DNA from 3 places in the Streptomyces sp. NPDC054961 genome. Region 2 is predicted to be linked to each of the others. Evidence: riboswitches for the same ligand, from Rfam matches in the RefSeq annotation. Region 2 holds a riboswitch; each other region holds the start of a gene.

Region 1 (3,264 bases), on a different contig from region 2:
GGTGGTCGCGCGCCCACTGGATGTTGTCCCGGGTCGTGTCCACCGAGCCGCGCGGGCGCATCGGCGGCCACGGCTGCTCGGGGTCGGCCGGCGTGGCCATGCCGAGCACCTGGGCGGCGCGCAGGGCGACCCGCGTGTGGCCCTCGGGCGAGAGGTGCAGCCGGTCGGCGTCCCAGGCCCGCCGGTCCTGGACGGACTTCAGCGACCAGAGGTCGAGGACGGGGCAGTCGTAGCGGTCGGCGATGGAGTGGACGTGCGCGCTGAACGTCGCGATCTTGCCCCGGATGTGCTTGAGGACCGGCACGTCCCGCGTGTCGAAGCCGGTGGTGATCACGACCCGGCCGACCGATCCGGCGAGGTCGCGCACGGCGGCCTCGTACCGTTCGGCCACGTCGTCCGGGTCGCTGCCGGGCCGGATGATGTCGTTGCCGCCCGCGCAGAAGGTCACGAGGTCCGGCGCCAGCGCCTTGGCGCGGGGCACCTGCTCGGCCACGATCTGGTCCAGGAGGCGGCCGCGCACGGCCAGGTTCGCGTACCGGAAGTCGTGCTCGTCACGCTGGTCGGCGAGGAGAACGGCCAGCCGGTCCGCCCAGCCGACGAACGTTTCCCCGGGTCCCGGGTCCCCCACGCCCTCGGTGAAGCTGTCCCCGATCGCCGCGTACGAGCCGATGGTCTTGAGTGTCGAAGTCGTCGCTGCCACGGGACCCCATCCTTCACCCCGGGGCGCGACCTACGCGACCGTAGCCACGGGTTGACACACCGTGATCTTCGCCACCGTCGGCCGAGGAAGAGGAGGGCGTGGGACCGGGACCCCCCTCGGGCCCCGGCCCCACGCCCCGCCCGGCCCCGCGGCGGCCGCACCACCGCGGGGCCTCCGGTTCACCGGATTCAGATGCTGACGCCCTTGGAGCGCAGGTAGGCCACCGGGTCGATGTCCGAGCCGTACGAGGGGCCCGTACGGATCTCGAAGTGGAGGTGCGGGCCGGTCACGTTGCCGGTCGCGCCGGAGAGGCCGATGGTCTGGCCGCCGGTCACGCTCTGGCCGGTCGAGACGGACAGCTGGGAGAGGTGGCCGTACTGGCTGTACTTGCCGTCGGCGTGCCGGATGACCACCTCGTTGCCGTACGCGCCGCCCCAGCCGGCCGACACGACGGTGCCCGCGCCGACGGCCTTGACGGTGGTGCCGGAGCTCGCGATGAAGTCGACGCCCGTGTGGTAACCGCTGGACCACATGGCGCCGGGCGTCCGGTACGAGGTGGACACGCCGCCGCCGACCGGGGCGACGAAGCCGGCGGAGGCGGGGGCGGCCTGCTGCTGGGCGGGGGCCTTGGGCGCGGGGGCGACCGGAGCCTCGGCCGCGGCGTCCGGCGAGGAGCCGTCGGACGCGCCTTCGCCGGAGAAGGACTCCTCGCCGGAGGAGCCGTCGGAGGAGTCGTCCGAGGAAGCCTCGGGAGCCGAGGCCTGAGAGGCGTCAGAGGGGTCCGAGGAGTCAGCGGCATCAGAGGAGGAGGAGGAAGCGGACTTTTCGGCCGGCTCCGGCGCCTCGGCCGGCGCGGGCTCGGCGGCCCGGGCCGCACCCTTCGCGCCGAGCGTCAGCTTGAGGCCCGGGTGGATCAGCGACGGATCGGAGCCCACCGCCTCGCGGTTGTCCTCGTAGAGCCGCTCCCAGCCACCGCGGAGGTGCTGCCGCTGGGCGATCTTGGAGAGGTAGTCCCCCGGCACGACCGTGTAGACGGCCGGGGCGGCCTGGGCGGCCGACCGCGCGGCGGTCGGGGCGGCCTGGAGAGCGGCCGGGACCTGCGCGGCCTGCGGCGCAAGGACCTGCGCGGCGGCGGGGGCGGCGCCCTGGGCGCCGGCCGCGTGGGCGCCGGCGGCGCCGAGCAGCGGGAGCGCGAGGGCCGCGCCACCGGTGCCGGCGACGGCGAGACCGCGGGATATCGAGCGGGACTTGGGACGGCGGTGCTTACCCGTTGCAGGCATGGCGAATTCCTCTCCGACGCCTGCGAGGTGAGCTGTCGGGTTCGGACTGGAGATGTCCGGCCATCGCGGATGCCGATCAAGGACACCCGCACGACTTAACCCCGAGCTGTTCCGTTGCAAAGATCCCGAACAGGATCTGGAACAGCGGCTTACCTGGTTCCCCCGCTCCTGCCCCGCGCGTGATCAGTCGAGTGCGGTTTCCGGTCGGCGGCAGGATTAGGCGGTCCGTCCGGATCGATCGCGAACGTAATCGAGTGCGCCCGGACAGAACAAGTCATGAATTCCCCAACAAAATCTTGAAGATGACGGCCCGCAGGAATTCCGGTCACCCTCCGTCCATTCGCGGCCTTCAACAACCGCCCCGGCAGGGCAATTCGGTATTCGCGATCAGCCACTCACCGTCACCGTATGATCTGGCTCACGGGGAGGTGTCCGATCTCGCCTTTCGCTATGGCAACTTGGTCCCAAGTGGAGCAATTCGGACACTCTCGACGACGACACGGAGGAGCCCCTGTGACCCAGCAGATACCCCACCCCTCGCGCACGGAGCCGGCGCTGTCCGGAGTGCGCAACTTCCGCGACGTGGGCGGGCTGCCGACCACGGACGGCCGGAGGGTCAAGTCGGGACTACTGTTCCGAAGCGGACATCTCGCACATGCCACCGAAAGCGATGCGGAGTTCCTCGGCTCGCTCGGACTGCACACCGTGTTCGACTTCCGCAATGACGCCGACCACGCGCTGGAGGGCGCGGACGTCGATCTTCCCGGCGTGCTGAACGTCAACATCCCGCTGTCGGACCCGGCCGACGGCCGGGAGTTCTGGACCATGGTCCGCGACGGGGAACTCGCCCAGCTGCACGAGGTCCTGGGCGACGGCAAGGCCGCCGCGCGGATGTCCCATTCGTACCGCGGGATCATCAGGACCCGCACCGCCGAGCACAGCCGGGTCGTGCACGCCCTCGCCGAGGACAGCGTCCCGGCCCTCATGCACTGCGCCGCCGGCAAGGACCGGGCCGGCCTGTCGATCGCCGTCACCCTGCTCGCGCTGGGCGTGGAGCGGGACGCGATCGTCACGGACTACCTGGAGTCGAACGCCGCGCACAACCGCTACCGGGTCCGCCGGAGCGGGGACGCGACCGAAGCCCGCACCCCCGAGGTGATGGAGCTGCTCGCCCCGCTCTTCGACGCCCGCGCCGAGTACCTGACGGCGGCCTTCGAGACCATGGACGAGGAGTGGGGCGGGGTGGAGCGCTACCTCGGCGAGGGGGGGGGGGGGGGGGGGCGG
Region 2 (3,264 bases):
GTGTGGTAGACCTCGGCGCCCCAGCGAAGGGCCTCGGAGAAGGACTCCGCGCCGATCGGGGCGATCATGAACTCCTGGATGTCGACGTTGGAGTCGGCGTGCGACCCGCCGTTCAGGATGTTCATCATCGGAACGGGCAGCAGGTGCGCGTTCGGACCGCCGAGGTAGCGGAAGAGCGGGAGGTCGGAGGCCTCGGACGCGGCGTGCGCGACGGCGAGGGAGACGCCGAGGATGGCGTTGGCGCCGAGGGAGCCCTTGTTCTCGGTGGCGTCCAGGTCGATCATCGCCTGGTCGATCAGGCGCTGCTCGGTGGCGTCGTAGCCGACGAGCTCCGGGCCGAGCTGCTCGATGACGGCGAGGACGGCCTTCTCGACACCCTTGCCCATGTAACGGTTGGGGTCACCGTCACGGAGCTCTACGGCTTCGAACGCTCCGGTGGAGGCGCCGGACGGGACTGCAGCACGGCCGGTGCTGCCATCGTCGAGGCCCACCTCGACCTCGACCGTGGGGTTGCCTCGGGAGTCCAGGATTTCCCGGGCTACGACGACGTCGATGGACGGCACGAGCATCTCCTTCTGGGATGTGACGCTGAGTGTGCGGTGGCGTGTCAGGCCGTGGGATGGCCTTGCCGCTTAGAGCCTAACCGTCTCCGGGCACTGGGCCGCCCGACCGCCCGGGTGATGGGACGAAAAAGGGTCTGAATGCCCCTCTTACAGGACATAGGGCCCTTGTGCGCAGAGGCCCGCCGCACCCGGTGCGGGGCTTTCGACCGGCCGTCACCCGGCGCATCGTCAGCACGCACAGCACCGCCCGGCGCGTGGGGGGTTACGCGCCGGGCGGCGGGAATCACGTGTGCCGCGAAGGCGGCCGCGGAGGTGTTACCGCGGGATTCAGCTGAGCTTCAGCTTCTGACCCGGGAAGATCAGGTCGGCGTCCGAGACGATGTCCTTGTTGAGCTCGAAGAGCTTCTCCCAGCCGCCGGAGACACCGGTGGCGGAGGCGATGGTGCCCAGCGTGTCGCCGGACTTGACCTCGTAGGAGCCGTTGCCCGTCTTGGGGGCCTCGGTCTTCGGCTTGGCCGGGGCGGCCGGACGCTCGGAGCGCTTCTCCGCCTTCGGCGCGGCCTTCTCCTGCTTCTTCGGCTCGGTCTTCTTGGTCTCGGTCTTCTTCGTCTCCGTCTTCGGGGCGGCCTCGGCGGCGCCACCGTTGTAGGCGGAGTTCGACAGGCCCACGCCACAGGACGGCCAGGCGCCCTTGCCCTGGCCCTTGAGGACCTTCTCGGCGATGACTATCTGCTGGCTCTTGGAGGCCTGGTTGGCCTGCGCCGCGTACGCCTTGCCGCCGTAGGCGGCCCAGGTGGAGGACGAGAACTGCAGGCCGCCGTAGTAGCCGTTGCCCGTGTTGATGGCCCAGTTGCCGCCGGCCTCGCAGGAGGCGACGCGGTCCCACTCGGAGGTGGTCGCCGCGGAAGCGGTGCCCGCGGCCATCAGGGGGGCCGCGACGGCCACACCGGCGACGCCGGCCAGCGTGACGATGCGGACGGCCTTGGAGCCGCGGCGGTGCTTGCCCTTGGCGGAAAGCAGCATGGAGTTCTCCTCACCGACGCCTTCGAGGTGAGCTGTCGGGTTCGGGCGAGTGAGTGCCCGGCCAGGCGACCTAGCGCCTGTCTTAACCCCAAGCCGGTTCCGTGACCGTCTCTCAACGGTCGGTTCCGGCGCCTACCTTGGTTCCCCCGCTCCTGCCTTCGGCGCTTGCGCGACGAGTGTTCCCTCCGTCCGCCGGCAGGATTCGGCGATGCGGTCGAAGGAGCCCGCGGTGGCGAGCGATTCAGAAGGTAGACAGGTCTCCCCCCGATGTTCAACGAGCTCCATCGGGGAGAAACGGTGCCTACTTGCGCTCCTCCCGGGGGTGTTTGCGCAGGTGAGGGCGGGGTTTGCGGAACCCGGGGAACCGGACACGCCAGTTGACCGGAAGAGACACATGTCTCACTTACGGAAAACGGACAATCAGGTTCTTCCCGGGCACCTCAAGTGTCCCTATTCGTGCGTTAGATCCAGATTCTGGCCGGGCTTGATGAGGTTGGCGTTCCCGCCGATGACCTGCTCGTTGGCCTCGTAGAGCGCGTTCCAGCCGCCCGTCACTCCGTTGGCGTCCGCGATGGTGGCCAGCGTGTCGCCCGTCTTCACGGTGTACTTCGGGTCCGCCGCCGCGCCACCTGTGACCGGGGTCTCGACCGCGGCCGGGCCGCGGTGCTTCCCGCCGCCCTGCGCCTCGTCGGCCGGCGTGCCGGCCGGGTCGGTGGTGGCGCCGGGGGCCGACGGAGCGGCCGGCGAGGCGGGCGCGACGGGCGCCGTCGTGCCGGTCGGGTCCGCGGGGGTGGACGGGACGGCGGGCGCCGTCGGGTCCACGGGCGGGAGCGGAGTCGTGGGAGCCGTAGGCGTCGTGGGAGCCGTCGGATCCGTGGACGGGGCCGTGGGAGCCGTCGGGTCCACCGGGCTCGTGGGCCCGGCCGGCTGCGGCATCACGGGCAGCGGGAAGTCGGGGAGCATGAACGAGGGCGTGTCCGTCGGGGACGGCACGGCGGGCGTCGGAGCCCCGAAGTCCGTGGACGGGGTGGCCGAGCCGAGGTAGGGAACGACGGAGTCCGGCCGCGCCACGGAGGGGGAAGCGAGCCTGGACTCACGGGGCACGCCCGGGTCCACGCCCGCGGCGGGCGCCTGCTGCGACAGCCCCGCCGAGGTCCCGCACTGCGACCACGCCGCCGGACCCTCGGAGGCCAGCACCCGCTCGGCCACGGCTATCTGCTGGGACCGGCTGGCGAGGTCGGCGCGCGGGGCGAAGTCGAGGCCCCCGGCGCTCCTCCACTCCTCCTGGGTGAACTGCAGCCCGCCGTAGGAGCCGCTGCCGAAGTTCGCGCTCCAGGTGCCGCCGCTCTCGCACTCGGCGACCTTGTCCCACGTGGTGGTCTCTGCCGCGCTCGCGCCGGTGGCCGCGAACAGCGGCAGGGCGAGTGCGGAGCCGGCGACTCCGGCGGTGACGACAAGTGCGGGCACTTGTCGGGGGCGTCTGTGGCGGCCGTTCCCGGAACCCATGAGGTTGCACCTTTCGCATAACGGCGGGGTAACGGCAGAACCTAGCGGGCTTCGAACGCCTGTCACAAGTTTGGGCGTTGGCTGACTTCAGGTCAGTACGGTTTCAGCTGATTTGCCCCGTGAATCGAACCGGAAGCGTCCGCAGCCCTCGCATGATGAGGCCGCCGCGCCA
Region 3 (3,264 bases), on a different contig from region 2:
GGAGGTCCGCGGCCTCCCGCTCGGTCGGCTCCGCCACGCAGGCGCCCGCGTGCCGCCGGGTGGTGACGAAGCCCTCCGACTCCAGCGTGCGCAGCGCCTCGCGCACCGGGACGCGCGAGACTCCGTACCGGCGGGCCAGCACCTCTTCGGTCAGCCGGGCGCCGGGCCCGAACACGCCGGAGACGATGTCGTCGCGAATTGCTGTGCATACCGTGTGCGCGGGAATACGCAAGACCGGACCTCCGCCTTTTTCGTATGGCTGTGCGCGCTGCGATTCTATTGCAACACACGATAATTTCCGAGGACGGCCGGAAATACGAAACATTCACACGCATCCGAGGCCCGCACCTCGGAGGCGGTCCGCGCGGACCGACGCACGAAGGCCCCGGCTCGAGGAGAGCCGGGGCCTTCGGGAAGACGTGCGGTGCGGCGGCCGGCCGGGCGGCGGACCGCCGGGACCGACCGGTGCGGACCGGTCAGACGTTGACGCCGTGCGAGCGCAGGTACGCGATCGGGTCGATGTCCGAGCCGTAGTCGGCGCCGGTACGGGCTTCGAAGTGCAGGTGCGGGCCGCTGGAGTTGCCCGTGGAGCCCGACAGGCCGATCTTCTGGCCCGGGGTGACCTGCTGGCCGACGGAGACGCTCAGCGAGCTCATGTGGCCGTACTGGGTGTACGTGCCGTCGGCGTGCTTGATGACGACGTTGTTGCCGTACGCGCCGCCCCAGCCCGCCTCGACCACGGTGCCCATGCCGACCGCGTGGACCTCGGTGCCGGAGGAGGCGTGGAAGTCGATGCCGGTGTGGCTGCCGGAGGACCACATGCCGCCGCCCGCGTGGTACTGGGTGCTGACGTAGGACTCCGCGAGCGGGGACACGAAGGTGTTGAGGCGCTTGCGCTCCTCCTCGCGGGCCGCACGCTCGGCGGCCTCGCGCTCGGCCTTGGCCCGCGCCTCGGCCTTCACCTTGGCCTCTGCCGCCCGCTGCTTCGCGTCGGCCTCGGCCTGCGCCTTGGCGGCGGCGGCCTCGGCGGCCCGCTGCTGGGAGGCGGCCTGGGCCTGGATCTCACCCTCGAGCTCGTCGGCCACGACGATGGTGTTCATGCCGGTGTCCTCGACGGAGGGGGCCTTGTCCGCGGCGAACGCGGGGCCGGCCAGCGAGCCGACGACACCCGTGGTGGCGAGGGCCGCGATGCCGGCGTAACCGGCGGTCCTGCGGCTCAGACGACTGGAACCGCGGTGCTTGCCGGACCCGGCGGTACGACTGCCAAACGCCATGAAGGGGCTGATCCTTTCCTTCCCTCTCGCCTACCGGGTTAGCTGACGGGTTCGGAGCAGGAAGGTCTCCTACGGGCCTCCACTTGCGAGGCGGCCCGATTCACCCCAGGGACACATGTGGGTCCCCGGCTCCCCAGGCTCGCGCCTGACGGGGACTCGGCGATCGCTGCCCGGTGCCGCGGATGCGGCGGTTACCACTGACGGACAGCACGCCTGACGCTAGGCGGATCATCAGTCAATCGCCAAACAGACGCGCCTTTTTGTTGCGTTCGCCACACCGCATACAAGCAACCACACCACTAAACGGACAAAAGGGGCCCCGGCGACAAGTCGCCGGAACCCCTTGGGCGTCAGCTCAGTTGGTCACCACGGTCACCTCGCCGATACCGAGGGCGCGCACCGGCTCCTCGATCTGCGAGGCGTCACCCACCAGGACCGTGACCAGGCGGTTCACCGGGAACGCGCTGACGACCGCCGAAGTGGCCTCCACCGTCCCGGTTTCGGCGAGCCGCGCGTACAACTGCGCCTGGTAGTCGTCCGGCAGCTCCTGCTCGACCTGATCGGCGAGGGTGCCCGCGACCGAGGCGGCCGTCTCGAACTTCAGCGGGGCCACGCCCACCAAGTTCTGCACCGCCACGTCCCGTTCGGCATCGGTCAGGCCGCCCTCCGCGAGGGTGCGCAGCACCTTCCAGAGGTCCTCCAGCGCCGGGCCGGTGTTCGGGGTGTCCACCGAACCGCTGATGGCGAGCATCGAGGCGCCCTTGCCGTCGGCGGTGGAGCGCAGCACCTGGCCGAAGGCGCGCACGCCGTACGTGTACCCCTTCTCCTCGCGCAGCACCTTGTCCAGGCGCGAGGTGAGGGTGCCGCCCAGGCAGTACGTGCCGAGGACCTGGGGCGCCCAGACGCGGTCGTGCCGGTCCGGCCCGATACGGCCGATCAGCAGCTGGGTCTGGACCGCGCCGGGCCGGTCCACGATGACCACGCGGCCGGTGTCGTCGGCGGTGACCGGCGGGACCGGGCGCGGCTCGCTGGTGTCACCGGTCCAGGCGCCCAGGGTGTCCGCGAGGACGGCGTCGAGGTCGATGCCGGTCAGGTCGCCGACGACCACCGCGGTGGCGGTGGCGGGGCGTACGTGGGCCTCGTAGAAGGCCCGTACGGCGCCGGAGTCGATGCGGGAGACCGTCTCCTCGGTGCCCTGGCGGGGGCGGGACATCCGCAGGCTCGCCGGGAACAGCTCCTGCGAGAGCTGCTTGGCGGCGCGGCGCTGGGGGTTGGCCAGCTCGTGCGGGATCTCGTCGAGCCGGTTGCGCACCAGGCGGCCGACCTCGGCGTCGGCGAAGGCCGGCGCGATCAGCGCCTCGGCGACCAGGCCGAGCGCCTTGTGCAGCCGCGACGCGGGGACCTCCAGGGAGACCCGCAGGCCCGGGTGGTCGGCGTGCGCGTCGAGGGTGGCCCCGCAGCGGTCGAGCTCGGCCGCGAACTCCTCGGCGGAGTGCTTGTCGGTGCCCTCGGCCAGCGCGCGGGCCATGATGGTAGCCACGCCGTCGAGGCCCTCGGGCTCCGCGTCCAGCGGGGCGGCGAGGTTGATCTCGACCGCGACGACCTGCTGCCCCGGGCGGTGGCAGCGCAGCAGGGTCAGGCCGTTGGCCAGGACCCCGCGGTCGGGGGCCGGGAAGGCCCACGGCTGCGGCTCGCCGGCCTGGGGGCGCGGGTGGAAGGTCATCGTGACGGCTGCGGTGTCGCTCACTGCTCCGCCCCTTCGTTCTCGTCGCCGTTCCCGGCGCTCTCGTCGGTGTCGTCCGGCCCGTCGGTCCCGTCCGCCGCGATCGGCTCGTACACGAGCACCGCGCGGTTGTCCGGGCGCAGTCGGGCCGCGGCCACGGCCTGCACCTCCTCGGCGGTGACGTCGAGGACGCGCTGGACGGCGGTCAGGGCCAGCTGCGGGTCGCCGAACAGCACCGCGAAGCGGCACAGTTCGTCGGCGCGGCCG

Evidence for each region. Region 2 has a riboswitch for cyclic di-AMP ahead of ACWF9Z_RS22390 (transglycosylase family protein). Riboswitches for the same ligand answer to the same signal wherever they lie in the genome.
Region 1: it holds a riboswitch for cyclic di-AMP, as region 2 does, so the genes downstream of both, ACWF9Z_RS16475 (M23 family metallopeptidase) here and ACWF9Z_RS22390 (transglycosylase family protein) in region 2, are expected to answer to the same signal.
Region 3: it holds a riboswitch for cyclic di-AMP, as region 2 does, so the genes downstream of both, ACWF9Z_RS28765 (M23 family metallopeptidase) here and ACWF9Z_RS22390 (transglycosylase family protein) in region 2, are expected to answer to the same signal.

What each region holds. Positions count from the first base shown of each region.
Region 1 covers NZ_JBSGWY010000015.1:148,438-151,701, reverse strand. Annotated here, with positions in the region: gene ACWF9Z_RS16480 (SGNH/GDSL hydrolase family protein) at 1-700, opposite strand, end outside; gene ACWF9Z_RS16475 (M23 family metallopeptidase) at 889-1,980, opposite strand; cyclic di-AMP (ydaO/yuaA leader) riboswitch at 1,983-2,180, opposite strand; partial or broken gene ACWF9Z_RS16470 (tyrosine-protein phosphatase) at 2,494-3,252, shown strand.
Region 2 covers NZ_JBSGWY010000025.1:56,404-59,667, reverse strand. Annotated here, with positions in the region: gene eno (phosphopyruvate hydratase) at 1-569, opposite strand, end outside; gene ACWF9Z_RS22390 (transglycosylase family protein) at 891-1,586, opposite strand; cyclic di-AMP (ydaO/yuaA leader) riboswitch at 1,589-1,760, opposite strand; gene ACWF9Z_RS22385 (transglycosylase family protein) at 2,037-3,053, opposite strand; gene ACWF9Z_RS22380 (cytochrome P450 family protein) at 3,196-3,264, opposite strand, start outside.
Region 3 covers NZ_JBSGWY010000040.1:8,078-11,341, forward strand. Annotated here, with positions in the region: gene ACWF9Z_RS28760 (GntR family transcriptional regulator) at 1-232, opposite strand, end outside; gene ACWF9Z_RS28765 (M23 family metallopeptidase) at 477-1,274, opposite strand; cyclic di-AMP (ydaO/yuaA leader) riboswitch at 1,287-1,446, opposite strand; gene ACWF9Z_RS28770 (M16 family metallopeptidase) at 1,630-2,997, opposite strand; gene ACWF9Z_RS28775 (M16 family metallopeptidase) at 3,018-3,264, opposite strand, start outside.